Regions from separate parts of the Kitasatospora sp. NPDC093679 genome, predicted to be linked through region 2. Evidence: riboswitches for the same ligand, from Rfam matches in the RefSeq annotation. Region 2 holds a riboswitch; the other holds the start of a gene.
What was found. Region 2 has a riboswitch for glycine ahead of gcvP (aminomethyl-transferring glycine dehydrogenase). Riboswitches for the same ligand answer to the same signal wherever they lie in the genome.
Positions count from the first base shown of each region.

Region 1: linked by a shared signal. The riboswitch ahead of gcvT (glycine cleavage system aminomethyltransferase GcvT) and the one ahead of gcvP (aminomethyl-transferring glycine dehydrogenase) in region 2 are both predicted to bind glycine.

Region 1 is NZ_JBFBDW010000020.1:56,210-63,488, forward strand. It holds gene AB0O09_RS18600 (enhanced serine sensitivity protein SseB C-terminal domain-containing protein) at 1-697, opposite strand, end outside; gene AB0O09_RS18605 (enhanced serine sensitivity protein SseB) at 887-1,678, opposite strand; glycine riboswitch at 1,795-1,897, shown strand; gene gcvT (glycine cleavage system aminomethyltransferase GcvT) at 2,084-3,202, shown strand; gene gcvH (glycine cleavage system protein GcvH) at 3,317-3,691, shown strand; gene glyA (serine hydroxymethyltransferase) at 3,769-5,037, shown strand; gene AB0O09_RS18625 (L-serine ammonia-lyase) at 5,247-6,629, shown strand; gene AB0O09_RS18630 (ATP-binding protein) at 6,918-7,279, opposite strand, start outside.
Region 2 is NZ_JBFBDW010000049.1:42,366-49,644, forward strand. It holds gene AB0O09_RS30200 (DUF5999 family protein) at 325-516, shown strand; gene gcvP (aminomethyl-transferring glycine dehydrogenase) at 627-3,500, opposite strand; glycine riboswitch at 3,724-3,827, opposite strand; gene AB0O09_RS30210 (DUF2382 domain-containing protein) at 4,094-5,350, shown strand; gene AB0O09_RS30215 (MFS transporter) at 5,542-7,029, shown strand; gene AB0O09_RS30220 (DNA polymerase IV) at 7,204-7,279, opposite strand, start outside.

The DNA of each region.
Region 1 (7,279 bases), on a different contig from region 2:
CGACCGTCGACACCGCCAGCCCCTCCGGGGCGAGCTGCGCGGCCCGCTGCACCAGGGCGCGGGCGGCCTCCACCGACGGCGGAGAGTTGTCGTACAGGTCCAGGCCGACGGCCAGGTACGCCTCGCCCAGCGCGGGCTGCACCCACGCCTGGCGCAGCGAGCGCAGCGGACGGGTCTGCACGGCCTGCTGCTCCAGCAGCCCGTAGAACTGCGGCGCGTTCAACCGCGGCTCGGAGATCCGCAGCGGACCGGCCGGCAGCCGGTCCAGGCCGACCGCGATGCGTCTCAGGTCGGCCCAGGGGACGCCGACGCCGCCGCCCGGGGCGTGCGGGTTCAGCCACAGGCCCCAGCGGGTGCGGAAGAGCGCGGCGGCGATCTCCTGGCCGGAGATCACCTCGTGGGCGCGGGCCCAACCGCTGGCGGCGAGCTGCTCGGCCGAGGTGACGGCGGGGGCGTAGCCGTGCCCGCCGATGTCCATGTTCCCGTACTGGGCGTCCGGACTGCCGGGCGTGCCGTGCCAGAGCAGCATCCAGACCTGCCCCTGGGCGAGCGCCCGCAGCAGGTTCTCGTACGCGTCGTAGCGCTCCGGGACGACCGCGCCGAGGGCGCGCTCGATGGCGCCCGGGTCACCGCCGGGCGGTGCCACGGGTGCCTGGCCCCACGGGCCCGGCCCGCCGCCTGCCGCTGCCGCGCTCATGCGCCCGCCTCGCTCCGCTCGCTCACGTCGCCGTGCCCCGTCTTGTTCCGTCTTCCGCCGCTCGTGCCCACTGCCGGGCAGCACCCTATTGCGCGCGGCCGACAGGCGTCATGCCGCATACCCCCTCGTGATGCCCCCGGGCGGCGCCGGTGTCCCGCCGGCAGGCGCCCGGGCCGGCCGGACCGGCGGTCACGCCCGGACGTAGAAGGGCGCCACGCAGGTCAGCAGCCACTCGACGACGGGGTCGTCGGCCATGTCCAGCAGCACCAGGTGGACGCCCCACGGCGGCGGCGCGGTTCCGAGCGCGCGGCCGAGCGCCTCGTTGACCTGCACCGGATCGGCCGGCCCGGCCGGGTCGAGCTGGATCCCGACGTACAGCTGCGGGGCGTCCGCCTCCACCCGGGCGAGCGCCCGACGGGCCGTCAGCACGCCGGGCAGCCGGGACAGTTCGGAGGTGGCCGCGGCGAGGAAGGCGTACGGCTCCTGGTGCGGCTCGGGCTCGCGCAGCGCCACCGAGGCGCCCTCGGCGACCTCGCCGGCGGTGCGGTCGCCCTGCGGTCCGCGGCGCAGCTCGCCGACGCCCTCCGGCGGCACCGGGATGCCCACCGGCGCCTCCGGGTTGACGGCGATGCCGATGCCGAGCGGGAGCCCGCGGGCGAACTCCCACACCGGTGCGATCGCGAACGCCATGCCCGGGGCGTGCTGCAGGAACTGCTCCTGCGAGGAGAACACCGGCACGTAGGGGGTGCCGGCGAGTTCGATGGTCGGCAGGTCCAGCGAGGTGCCCTGCGGGTCGGCGCCGGCCGGCAGCGGGATCCACACCTGGCTGCGGGCGAGCACCTCGATCACCCGGGGCGTGGCGCCGGGGTCGCCGAGCGCGGCGGTGAGCACCTGCTCCAGTTCGTTGGACGGCCAGGTGCCGCCCTCCGGCGCCGTGCCGGGTGCGGCCCACGCCTGTGCCTCGCCCGCCGGATACCCCATGTACGGCCCCTTCGCTCGTCCCCTGCACAGAGCCTAGCGGGCCGCCCCCTCTCCCATCAGGCCCGGCGGCATGCCATGATGAGCGCGCTCGACCCTCCAAGTTCATACTGGCCGCTCGAACCCGCGCGGGAGAGTCCGGAACGCCCACAGGGGCGAGGCCGGCGCCGAAGGAGCAAGTCCTCCCCGGAATCTCTCAGGCACCCATACCGCACGGGCGAGGCACATCTGGAAAGTGGACACGGCCGCGCCGTGCGCCCACCCACGGTGCAAGCCGCCATCCTTGAGGTGGCGGTGAAGCTCTCAGGTTGTTGACGACAGACGGGGAGACTCCATCCGCCGTCCTGCCCGTTTCCGGGCGGGAGGGTCGCCCGTGTGCCCGCAGAGCAGCCAAGGAGTCCTGCCGTCATGTCCCTCCGCCTCACCGCGCTCGACGCGCTGCACCGCTCGCTCGGTGCCACCATGACCGACTTCGCCGGCTGGGACATGCCGCTGCGCTACGGCAGCGAGCGCGAGGAGCACCTCGCCGTCCGCACGAAGGCCGGTCTGTTCGACCTCTCGCACATGGGCGAGATCACCGTCTCCGGCCCGCAGGCCGGCGAGATGCTGGACCACGCGCTGGTCGGCTTCATCTCGGCGCTGGGCGTGCTGCGCGCCCGCTACACCATGATCTGCCGCGAGGACGGCGGCATCCTCGACGACCTGATCGTCTACCGCACCGCGGAGGACGAGTACATGGTGGTCGCGAACGCCTCCAACGCCCAGGTGGTGCTGGACGCGCTGACCGAGCGCGCCGAGGGCTTCGACGCCGTCGTCCGCGACGACCGCGACGCCTACGCGCTGATCGCCGTCCAGGGCCCGGAGGCGAACGGCATCCTCGCCTCGCTGACCGACGCCGACCTGCCCGGCCTGAAGTACTACGCGCTGCTGCCCGCGACCGTCGCCGGCAGGCAGGTCTGGCTCGCCCGTACGGGCTACACCGGCGAGGACGGTTTCGAGGTCTTCTGCGCCCCGGCCGACGCCGAGCACCTGTGGTCGGCGCTGACCGCGGCCGGTGCCGACAAGGGCCTGGTGCCGTGCGGCCTGTCCTGCCGCGACACGCTGCGCCTGGAGGCGGGCATGCCGCTGTACGGCCACGAGCTGTCCACCGACCTGACCCCGTTCGACGCCGGCCTCGGCCGCGTGGTGCGCTTCGACAAGACCACCAACGAGGGCGCCTTCGTCGGCCGCAAGGCCCTGGAGCAGGCGGCCGCCGAGGCCGAGTCCGCGCCGCCGCGCAAGCTGGTCGGCCTGGTCTCCGAGGGCAAGCGGGTGCCGCGCGCCGAGTACGCGGTGGTCGACGCCGACGGCAACCCCATCGGCCGGATCACCTCGGGCGCGCCCTCCCCCACCCTCGGCAAGCCGATCGCCATCGCCTACGTGGACGCGGCGCACGCCGCGCCCGGCACCGCCGTCGCGGTCGACGTGCGCGGCAAGGCCGAGCCGGTCGAGGTCGTGGCGCTGCCGTTCTACAAGCGCGCCCGCTGAGCGCCCCCGCCGCTCCCAGCACCGTCCTGAACCGTCCTGCAACCGTCCTGCCCGGGGCGGTCCGCTCAGCGGACGGCCACGCCCCTCCCTCTTGCGATCCTGGAGAATGACGCCATGAGCAACCCCACGCACCTGCAGTACACCAAGGAGCACGAGTGGCTGACCGCCGCCGTGGACGGGGTGTCGACGATCGGCATCACCGCGCACGCGGCCGACGCCCTCGGCGACATCGTCTACGTCCAGCTCCCGGAGGTCGGTGACGGCGTCACCGCCGGTGAGACCTGTGGCGAGCTCGAGTCCACCAAGTCGGTCAGCGACCTGTTCTCGCCCGTCACCGGCGAGGTCGTGGAGGTCAACCAGGCCGTCCTCGACGACAACGCCCTGGTGAACAGCTCCCCGTTCGAGGATGGCTGGCTGTTCAAGGTCCGCGTTGAGGCGACCGACGAGCTGCTCGACGCCGAGGCGTACACCGCGTTCATCGGCGGCTGACCGCCCGCCCAACGGGGCGGCCGCAGTGCGGCGGCCGCCCCGCTCCAGCCCTTCGCTCCACGGGGAGACCCCACCTCATGACGGTTCTGAACCAGTCCCTGCACGCGCTCGACCCGGAGATCGCGGCCGCGGTCGACGCCGAGCTGCACCGCCAGCAGACCACCCTCGAAATGATCGCCTCCGAGAACTTCGCCCCGGTGGCGGTCATGGAGGCCCAGGGTTCGGTCCTGACCAACAAGTACGCCGAGGGCTACCCCGGCAAGCGCTACTACGGCGGCTGCGAGCACGTCGACGTCGCCGAGCAGATCGCCATCGACCGGGTGAAGGCGCTGTTCGGGGCGGAGCACGCCAACGTCCAGCCGCACTCCGGTGCGCAGGCGAACGCCGCCGCGATGTTCGCGCTGATCCAGCCGGGCGACACCATCCTGGGCCTGAACCTGGCGCACGGCGGCCACCTGACCCACGGCATGAAGATCAACTTCTCCGGCAAGCTCTACAACGTGGCCGCGTACCACGTCGACGAGAAGACCGGTCAGGTCGACATGGCCGAGGTCGAGCGCCTCGCCAAGGAGCACCAGCCCAAGCTGATCATCGCCGGCTGGTCCGCCTACCCGCGCCAGCTGGACTTCGCCGAGTTCCGCCGCATCGCGGACGAGGTCGGCGCGCTGCTCATGGTCGACATGGCGCACTTCGCCGGCCTGGTCGCCGCGGGCCTGCACCCCTCGCCCGTGCCGTACGCGGACGTGGTCACCACCACCACCCACAAGACGCTGGGCGGTCCGCGCGGCGGCGTCATCCTCTGCAAGGAGCAGTGGGCCAAGAAGATCAACTCCGCGGTCTTCCCCGGCCAGCAGGGCGGCCCGCTGGAGCACGTGATCGCCGCCAAGGCCGTGGCCTTCAAGGTCGCCGCCTCGGAGGAGTTCAAGGACCGCCAGCGCCGCACCCTGGAGGGCGCGAAGATCCTGGCCGAGCGCCTGCTGCGCCAGGACACCGTGGACGCCGGCGTCTCGGTGCTCTCCGGCGGCACCGACGTGCACCTCGTCCTGGTCGACCTGCGCAACAGCGAGCTCAACGGCCAGGACGCCGAGGACCGCCTGCACGAGGTCGGCATCACCGTGAACCGCAACGCGGTGCCGAACGACCCCCGCCCGCCGATGGTCACCTCCGGCCTGCGCATCGGCACCCCGGCGCTGGCCACCCGCGGCTTCGGCGCGGAGGACTTCCGCGAGGTCGCCGACGTCATCGCCGAGACCCTGCTGCCCGGCTTCGACGAGGCCAAGGCCACCGCGCTCAAGGCCCGGGTGACCGCGCTCGCCGCGAAGTACCCGCTCTACCCCGAGCTGTGATCCGCACCCCGCGGTAGGACCGACCGGCGATCGGAGCGCGACGCCCCCGATCGCCGGCCGGTCTCGGCGGTTCGTCCCCCGGTGACCGGCCTCACCCCGGCCGGACACCAGGAATTCCGGGGCACCGCGCACACTGGACAGTGCGCGCGGTGCCCCCTTCCGTGTCACCCAGCAAGTCCTTCCACGAGACCAGACAAGGACGTCCCCCCGTGGCCATCAGCGTCTTCGACCTCTTCTCCATCGGCATCGGGCCGTCCAGTTCCCACACCGTGGGCCCGATGCGGGCGGCCCGGATGTTCGCCCGCCGCCTGCACTCGGAGGGGCTGCTGGAGAGCACCGCCTCCGTCCGGGCCGAGCTCTTCGGCTCGCTCGGCGCCACCGGCCACGGCCACGGCACCCCCAAGGCCGTCCTGCTGGGCCTGGAGGGCAACTCCCCGCGCACCGTCGACGTCGACCAGGCCGACCTCGACGTCGAGCGCATCCAGCGCGACAAGCGGCTGCGGCTGCTCGCCCAGGACAAGGACGTCCAGCACGAGATCGCCTTCGACCCGGCGACCCAGCTGGTGCTGCACCGCCGCCGCTCGCTGCCGTACCACGCCAACGGCATGACCCTGGCCGCGTACGACGGGGCCGGCGCGCCCGTCCTGGAGAAGACCTACTACTCGGTCGGCGGCGGCTTCGTCGTCGACGAGGACGCGATAGGCGCCGACCGGGTCAAGCCGGACGACACCGTGCTGCGCTACCCCTTCCGCACCGGCGAGGAGCTGCTGCGGCTCACCCGCGAGACCGGCCTGTCCATCTCCGGCCTGATGCTGGAGAACGAGAAGGCCTGGCGCAGCGAGGCCGAGATCCGGGCCGGGCTGCTGGAGATCTGGCACGTCATGCAGGAGTGCGTCGCGGCCGGGCTCGGCCGCGAGGGCATCCTGCCGGGCGGGCTGAAGGTCCGCCGCCGGGCCGCCTCGGCCGCCCGGGCGCTGCGTGCCGAGGGCATCGGCCCGGCCAACGCGATGGAGTGGGTGACCCTCTACGCGATGGCGGTGAACGAGGAGAACGCCTCCGGCCGCCGGGTGGTCACCGCGCCGACCAACGGCGCCGCGGGCATCGTCCCGGCCGTGCTGCACTACTACCTGAACTTCGTGCCCGGCGCCGACGACGAGGGCATCGTGCGCTTCCTGCTGGCGGCCGGCGCGATCGGCATGCTCTTCAAGGAGAACGCCTCGATCTCCGGCGCCGAGGTCGGCTGCCAGGGCGAGGTCGGCTCGGCGTGCTCGATGGCGGCCGGCGGCCTCGCCGAGGTGCTCGGCGGCAGCCCCGAGCAGGTCGAGAACGCCGCGGAGATCGGCATCGAGCACAACCTCGGCCTGACCTGCGACCCGGTCGGCGGCCTGGTGCAGATCCCCTGCATCGAGCGGAACGGCATGGCCTCGGTGAAGGCCGTCACGGCGGCGCGGATGGCGCTGCGCGGCGACGGACGGCACCACGTCTCCCTCGACAAGGCGATCAAGACCATGAAGGAGACCGGCGCCGACATGAAGATCAAGTACAAGGAGACCTCGCGCGGCGGCCTCGCCGTGAACGTCATCGAGTGCTGACCGGGCCGGGTGGAAGCCCGGCCTGATGGCAGGTATTCATAGGCTGTTCATCCGGGTTTGGTAAGTCTTCGAAGGTTGCGAGGGGTCTGCACCTTTGGATCGATTTGTCCAGACCGGCTCCGGCATGCGACAGTGGAGGCATTCCACGGCCTCCACCGACCCGGTTCGGCCGTTCCCACCGCACGGCGCGCACCCCCTTGGCCGCGCGGTGACGCGCACGGGCCCCCGACACCGCACACCGAGCGGAACGGGGGCCCTGCTCATGTCCGGGCACCCGGGCCCGCCGCGTCAGGCGGCGCGCTCGCGCACCCTCAGCTCGCACCAGACGGACTTGCCGCGCGGCAGCAGGTCCGCGCCCCAGCGGTCCGACACCGCGTCGACCAGCACCAGCCCGTGGCCGTTCTCCGCCCCGCCGCGCTCGGCCGCCACGATCAGGCAGGGCAGCGCCCGCGAGGAGTCCCGGACCTCGATCCGCACCCAGCCCGGCCGGCGGGTCATCTTCAGGCCGACGGTGCGCCCCCCGGCGTGCCGCACGGCGTTGGCGACCAGCTCGCCGGCCAGTAACTCGCCGGTGTCCAGCTGCTGCACCAGCTCCCAGGCGCCGAGCACGGCGACGACCAGGCGGCGGGCGATCCCGGCCGACTCGGGGC
Region 2 (7,279 bases):
CGGACCGGCACCTCCGCATCACCCGGACGGGCCATCGGTTCTGACCTACCAGGGTCAGTAACCCGGTGGCCCGTCCGGCCGTTCCGGAACAGGCCGGCCGCCTGAACGGGTGATCTCCCGCGACGGGTTGTGGCTCATGTCACAAAAAGGCTGCGGGAAGGACCCGGGATGCCGACACTGGGAACCAGCGGATGTGGGGGCTTGTCCTACCCACCGGAGCGCCGGTTCACACCTGGGCCGGCGAGGATGATCCGCCGGCAGGGCGGCGCGCCACGGGGGTGCCGTGCGGCGGGGCAGGATCCGAGCGAAGCGAGGGTACGAGCTATGTGCCAGCACCGTACTGAGTGTCCTTCGGCCGAGTCGGCCGACCGCGAGGCGGCCGTACCGGTGGCCCGCCACCCCGAGCAGGGCTGGAGCCTGCTCTGCAACGGCGTCCTGCTCTTCGAGGACACCGGTGAACTGCTGCCCGACGGCCGGGTGATCGCGCCGCGGCGCCCGCTCGCCGTGGCGGCCTGACCGACCCGGCAGCACCACAGCACCACGGCATCCCGGCACCACCGGCCGGGAACGCCGCGAGGGCCCCGGAGGAACCGTCCTCCGGGGCCCTCGCCTCGTGCGCTACCGGCTCAGTTGCCGTACTCGTCCAGCGGCGGGCAGGAGCAGACCAGGTTGCGGTCGCCGTAGGCGCCGTCGATCCGGCTCACCGGCGGCCAGTACTTGTCCGCGGGGTTCACGCCGGCCGGGAAGACGGCCTCCTCGCGGGTGTACGGGTGCTGCCAGTCGCCGGCCAGCTCGGCGGCGGTGTGCGGGGCGTTGCGCAGCGGGTTGTCCTCGGCGGCCCACTCGCCGGAGCCGACCTTCTCGATCTCCGCGCGGATCTGGATCATCGCCTCGCAGAAGCGGTCGATCTCGTGCAGGTCCTCGGACTCGGTGGGCTCGATCATCAGCGTGCCGGCCACCGGGAACGACATGGTCGGGGCGTGGAAGCCGTAGTCGATCAGGCGCTTGGCCACGTCGTCGACCGTCACGCCGGTCTCCTTGGTGAGCGGGCGCAGGTCGATGATGCACTCGTGCGCGACGAGGCCGCCGGGGCCGGTGTAGAGCACCGGGAAGTGCGGGGCGAGCCGCTTGGCGATGTAGTTGGCGTTCAGCACGGCCACCTGGGTGGCGCGCTTGAGGCCCTCGCCGCCCATCAGGCGGACGTACGACCAGGAGATCGGCAGGATCGCCGCCGAGCCCCAGGGGGCGGCCGAGATCGGGCCCACGCCGGTGGCCGGGCCGGCCTCCGCCTGCAGCGGGTGGTTCGGCAGGTACGGCGCGAGGTGCGCGCGGACCGCGACCGGGCCGACGCCCGGGCCGCCGCCGCCGTGCGGGATGCAGAAGGTCTTGTGCAGGTTCAGGTGCGACACGTCGGCGCCGAACTTGCCCGGCTTGGCGAGGCCGACCAGCGCGTTGAGGTTGGCGCCGTCGACGTACACCTGGCCGCCGGCCTCGTGCACCATGGCGCAGATCTCGGTGATCTCGGTCTCGTACACGCCGTGGGTGGACGGGTAGGTGACCATCAGCACCGAGAGCTGGTCGCGGTGCTGCTCGATCTTGGCCTTGAGGTCCTCGACGTCGACGTCGCCGTCGACCAGGGTCTTGACCACGACGACGCGCATGCCGGCCATCACCGCGGAGGCGGCGTTGGTGCCGTGCGCGGAGGACGGGATGAGGCAGACGTCGCGCTGGGTGTCGCCGTTGGCCAGGTGGTAGGCGCGGACGGCCAGCAGGCCGGCCAGCTCGCCCTGGGAACCGGCGTTCGGCTGGATGGAGACGGCGTCGTAGCCGGTGACCTCGACGAGCTGCTGCTCCAGGCCGTGGATCAGGCTGAGGAAGCCCTGCACCTGGTCGGCCGGGGCGAACGGGTGCAGCTGGCCGAACTCGGGCCAGGTGACCGGCTCCATCTCGGTGGTGGCGTTGAGCTTCATGGTGCACGAGCCCAGCGGGATCATGCCGCGGTCCAGCGCGTAGTCGCGGTCCGACAGACGGCGCAGGTAGCGCAGCATGGCGGTCTCGGAGCGGTGGCTGTGGAAGACCGGGTGGGTGAGGTACTCGTCGTCGCGCAGCAGGGCGGCCGGCAGCGCGTCGGCGGTCTCGTCGAGCTCGCCGCCGGCGATGCCGAACGCGGCCCACAGCGCGGTGACGTGCTCGCGGGTGGTGGTCTCGTCGCAGGAGATCGAGACGGTGTCGGCGTCCACCTTGTGGATGTTGATGTTCGCCTCGAGGGCGGCGGCGACGACCTCGTCGGCGCGCTGCGGGACGCGGGCGGTGACGGTGTCGAAGAAGGCGCCGTGCACCAGCTCGACGCCGCCGGCGCGCAGGCCCGCGGCGAGTGCGGCGGCGTAGCGGTGGGTGCGGCGGGCGATGTCCGCGAGGCCGTCGGGGCCGTGGTACACGGCGTACATCGAGGCCATCACGGCGAGCAGCACCTGGGCGGTGCAGATGTTGCTGGTGGCCTTCTCGCGGCGGATGTGCTGCTCGCGGGTCTGCAGGGCCAGGCGGTAGGCGCGGTTGCCGTCGGAGTCGACGGAGACGCCGACCAGGCGGCCGGGCAGATTGCGGGCGAACTCGGCGCGGACGGCGAGGTAGCCGGCGTGCGGGCCGCCGAAGCCCATCGGCACGCCGAAGCGCTGCGAGGTGCCGCAGGCGATGTCGGCGCCCATCGAGCCCGGGGACTTGAGCAGGGTGAGGGCGAGCAGGTCGGCGGCGACGGCGACGACCGCGCCGAGGCCGTGGGCCTGCTCGATGACCGGGGTGAGGTCGCGTACGGCGCCGGCGGCACCCGGGTACTGGAGCAGCACGCCGAAGACGCCGCGCTCGGCGATCTCGGCCGGGATGCCCTCGGACAGGTCGGCGACGACCACCTCGACGCCGGTCGGCTCGGCGCGGGTCTCGATGACGGCGACGGTCTGCGGCAGGGTGTCGGCGTCGATCAGGAAGACGCCGCCCTTGACCTTGGTGACGCGGCGGGCCAGCGCCATCGCCTCGGCGGCGGCGGTGCCCTCGTCGAGCAGCGAGGAGCCGGAGGTGGCGAGGCCGGTGAGGTCGGAGACCAGGGTCTGGAAGTTCAGCAGCGCCTCGAGGCGGCCCTGCGAGATCTCCGGCTGGTACGGGGTGTAGGCGGTGTACCAGGCCGGGTTCTCGAGCACGTTGCGCAGGATCACCGGCGGGGTGAAGGTGCCGTAGTAGCCGAGGCCGATCATGGAGGTGGCGACCCGGTTGCGGTCGGCCAGCTCGCGAAGCTCGGCGAGGACCTGGGCCTCGCTGCGGCCGGCGGGCAGGTCCAGCGCGGTCAGGCTGCGGATGGCCTCGGGAACGGCCGCGTCGGCCAGCTCGTCCAGCGACGCGAAGCCCACCTGGGCGAGCATCTTCTCCTGGGCGGCGGCGTCGGGGCCGATGTGGCGGGTCTCGAAGGGGCTGGCCTGCTCGAGCTCGGTGAGGTTCGGCTGGGCGTTCATGGGGGTCGAGGCCTCCTGGTCACGGACCGGCGGGGGTACGCACGCCGGTCGGCCGCCGTGGGGAGCCGGAGACGTACGAACCCGTCAGGCCTCCCCCTCTGTCATCGGTACCTGAGAGCTTCGCCGTTTCGACGCCCGAGGGCATCTCGTCGGCTTGCACCGTCGGTGAGGGTGGTGCCGACGGCTCCTGTGCCGGCGGTCCTGCCCTGCTTTCCAGAGTGACCTGGCCCATGCGGTACGGGTGCCTGAGAGATTCCGGGGAGGAGTTGCTCCTTCGGCGCCCCTTCCCCAGCTCAGCGGGGTCGGGGACTCTCCCGCGCGGGCTCGGCGGTCGCCGCCCAGGGTACCAGCGGGACCACCGGGAATGGCGGGTGCTGTGACCGGCGTCCCACCGCCGGTGGCCGGTCCGCCGGCCCCGCCTGCGGGCCCGCGGGCCGTGCCCGTCCCCCGGACGGCCGATCACCGGCCCGGACGGCCGCTCCCGGCTCGCCGGTGACCGGTCCATGGCGTTCTGTGTAGATGGCGTCTGGCCAGCTCCTCCAGCCGTCCCGACGTCCGCGGAGACACAGGAGCAGTAGGCACTGGAGGACAGCGTGCAGACCGATATCGATCCGCGAGACCTGATCGGGCACAAGGCGGTCGACCGGAACGGTGAGAAGATCGGCACGGTCGACGAGGTGTATCTCGACGACGCGACCGGTGAGCCCGAGTGGGCCGCCGTCCGCACCGGGATCTTCGGCCGGGACGCCTTCGTCCCGCTGACCACCAGCGAGTTCTCGGGCGAGGAGCTCAAGGTCCCGTACGACAAGTCGCTGGTGAAGGACTCCCCGGACTTCGGTGTGGGCCAGCACCTGTCACCCGCCCAGGAGTTGCAGCTCTACCGCTACTACGGGCTGGACACCTCCAACGGTCGGCCGGGCCCGGAGGCGGGTCCGGCGCCCGCCGAGCGCCCCGGTGACACCGAGTTCGGCGCGGTCGCGCACGCGGCACCCGAGCAGTCCGCGGCGAACGGCCGCCCGGCGGCGAACGGCCACGGCCGGACGGACCACGCCGACGGGCAGCACGGCGGCACGCGCCACGACGGGCCCCGGCAGGAGGAGACCCGGCCGGACGGCTCCGGACCGGCCGGCTCCCGGCAGGACAGCTCGGAGAACACCATGCAGCTCCCGGTGGTGCCGGCCGGCGGCACCGTCCGCCCAGCGGCCGCGCCGACCGCCGCGCACCGGCCGGAGCGGCCGGAGCGGCAGCAGGGCGGCGAGGCCTCGGCGCACGGGCCGGTCGAGATCGTCTGCCGCGAGGAGCGGCTGGACATCAGCACCGAGTGGCACGTGCTGGGCACCGTCCGGCTGCGCAAGTACGTCACCTCGGAGGCCGTGGAGCGCCGGGTACCGGTGGTGCGGGAGCGGGTGCGGGTGGAGCGGGTGCCGGTGAGCGACGCCGAGCGGGCCGCGCTGAGCGACCAGGAGATCGCCGAGGCGGTCGAGGAGGTGACCCTGCGCGAGGAGCAGCCGGTGGTGCGCAAGTACCTGGCCCCGGTCGAGCGGGTGCGCCTGGTGGTGGAGCGCTACACCGAGGAGGAGCTCGTCCGCGAGGAGCTGCGGCGCGAGCAGGTCGAGGTGCACGACGGGACGGCGCGCCAGCCGTACGGCCCCCGGCCGGCCGACCGCGCGGCGGCCACGACCGCCTCCACCGCGGCGACCGCCGCGGCTGCCGCGGCCGGGCCCGCTCCGGCCGGTGGGCAGCCGGCGCCGGCGCCGGCACCCGCCGCGTCGGGCCAGGCGCCCGTCCAGGTCGCGGCGCGGACGGCCGCGGCGCAGCCGACCCGGCCGGAGCCGCTACGCCCCGTCTGATCCTCCGACGGCAGGACGTCCCCCGGGGTCCCGGTCCGCTGCGGCGGGCCGGGACCTGCGCTTTGCCAAAGCTTCACCGATCGATATTTGACAGACTGAAGTATCGGCCTGCATCGTTACTTCAGTTCATTCACTATCGCTCGCCTGAAGCAGTGACCGGCTTCCGGCGACCCAACGGGAGGAAACCCACCGTGAGTGAGGCCCCACAGCCCGCCGCCACGGACGAGAAGCCGAGCAGTGCGCGGGTGCTCCCCGCGCTCGTGCTGGCCATGCTGGCGTTCAGCGTGGTGCAGACCGCGGTCGTGCCGATCCTGCCGTCGCTCGCCAAGGAGCTCGACGTCTCCGGCTCCAGCATCACCTGGCTGATGACCGCCAACCTGCTCTCCGCGGCCGTGCTCACGCCGCTGCTCGGCCGGTTCGGCGACCTCCGCGGCCGCAAGCCGATGCTGCTGGTCTCGCTCGCCGGCCTGGTCGCGGGCTCCGCCCTCGCGGTCGGCACCCACTCCTTCACCTGGCTGGTCGTCGCCCGCGTGCTCCAGGGCGCCGGCGGTGGCGTGCTCCCGCTCGCCATCAGCATCGTCCGCGACGAGCTGCCCAAGGCCAAGGTCACCGGCGGCGTCGCCGCCATCAGCGCCTCCATGGGCGTCGGCAGCGGCCTCGGCCTGGTCGCCACCGGCCTGCTGCTGGAGCACTGGAGCTACAAGTCGATCTTCTGGATGGGCCTGGCCTTCGGCATCATCGCCGTCGCGCTGGTCGCGATCCGCGTCCCCAAGGATCCGGTCGTCGACAAGGAGGGCGGCGCCGACCCGCTCGGCGCGCTCACCCTGGCCGGCTGGCTCTCCGCCCTGCTGATCGCCGTCAGCCAGGGCAACCACTGGGGCTGGACCTCCAACCGCACCCTCGGCCTGTTCGCCGTCGCCGCCGTGGTCGCCCTCGTCTGGATCCTCATCGAGGTCAAGGTCAGCCACCCGCTGGTCGACATGAAGATGATGTCCCGCCCGGCCGTCGCCTTCACCAACATCTCCGGCCTGCTCATGGGCTTCGGGATGTACGGCTCCTTCATGGTCATCAGCAACTTCGCGCAGACCCCGGAGAAGCTCGCCCACTACGGCTTCACCGCCACCGTGCTGCACGCCGGCATCATGCTGCTGCCGTCCGCGCTCGGCTCGATGGTCGCCGCCCCGCTCGGCGCCCTGATGATCGCCCGCCGCGGCCCCCGCCTGCCGCTCGTCGCCGGCGGCCTGCTCGGCGCCGTCGCGATGGCCTACCTCGCCGTCCGGCACAGCCACGAGATCGACATCTACCTCGCCTCCGCCGTCTTCGGCCTCGGCGTCGGCCTCGCCTACGCCGCCATGCCCGCCTACATCAACGGCGCCGTGCCCGCCGAGCAGAGCGGCATCGCCAACGGCATGAACGCGGTGCTGCGCACCGTCGGCGGCGCCGTCGGCACCGCCGTCATGGCGGCCATCCTCACCGGCGACACCATGAAGCTGCCGATCCCGATCGCCCTGCCGACCCTGACCGCCTACGAGCACGCCTACTGGACGGCCGCCGTGATGTGCGTGGTCGCCGGGCTGGTGCCGTTCGCCATCCGCCGGATCAAGGCCGCCGACCTCCCGGCCGCCACCCCGGCCGAGGCCGCCCCCTCCAGCCCCGAGCTGGCCAAGACCGACGCCTGACGAGGCGTCTCCCTCGCGCCAGGGGACGAGGCGCGAGGGGGGCCGGGCCCCGTGGACGGTTGTGGGCATGCGACCGCGGACACGGCCCGGCCCCGCCGAGCGGCCCCGCACTGGGACGGTGCGGGGCCGCTCGCCGTTTCCACCGGCGTCCCGGGCGGCTTGAGAGCCGGGAGCTCAGGCCCGGCGCAGCGGCAGCGGGTCGGAGGGCTCCAGGTCCGGATCGTCGACGGCGAAGGTCCGCACCCGGCCC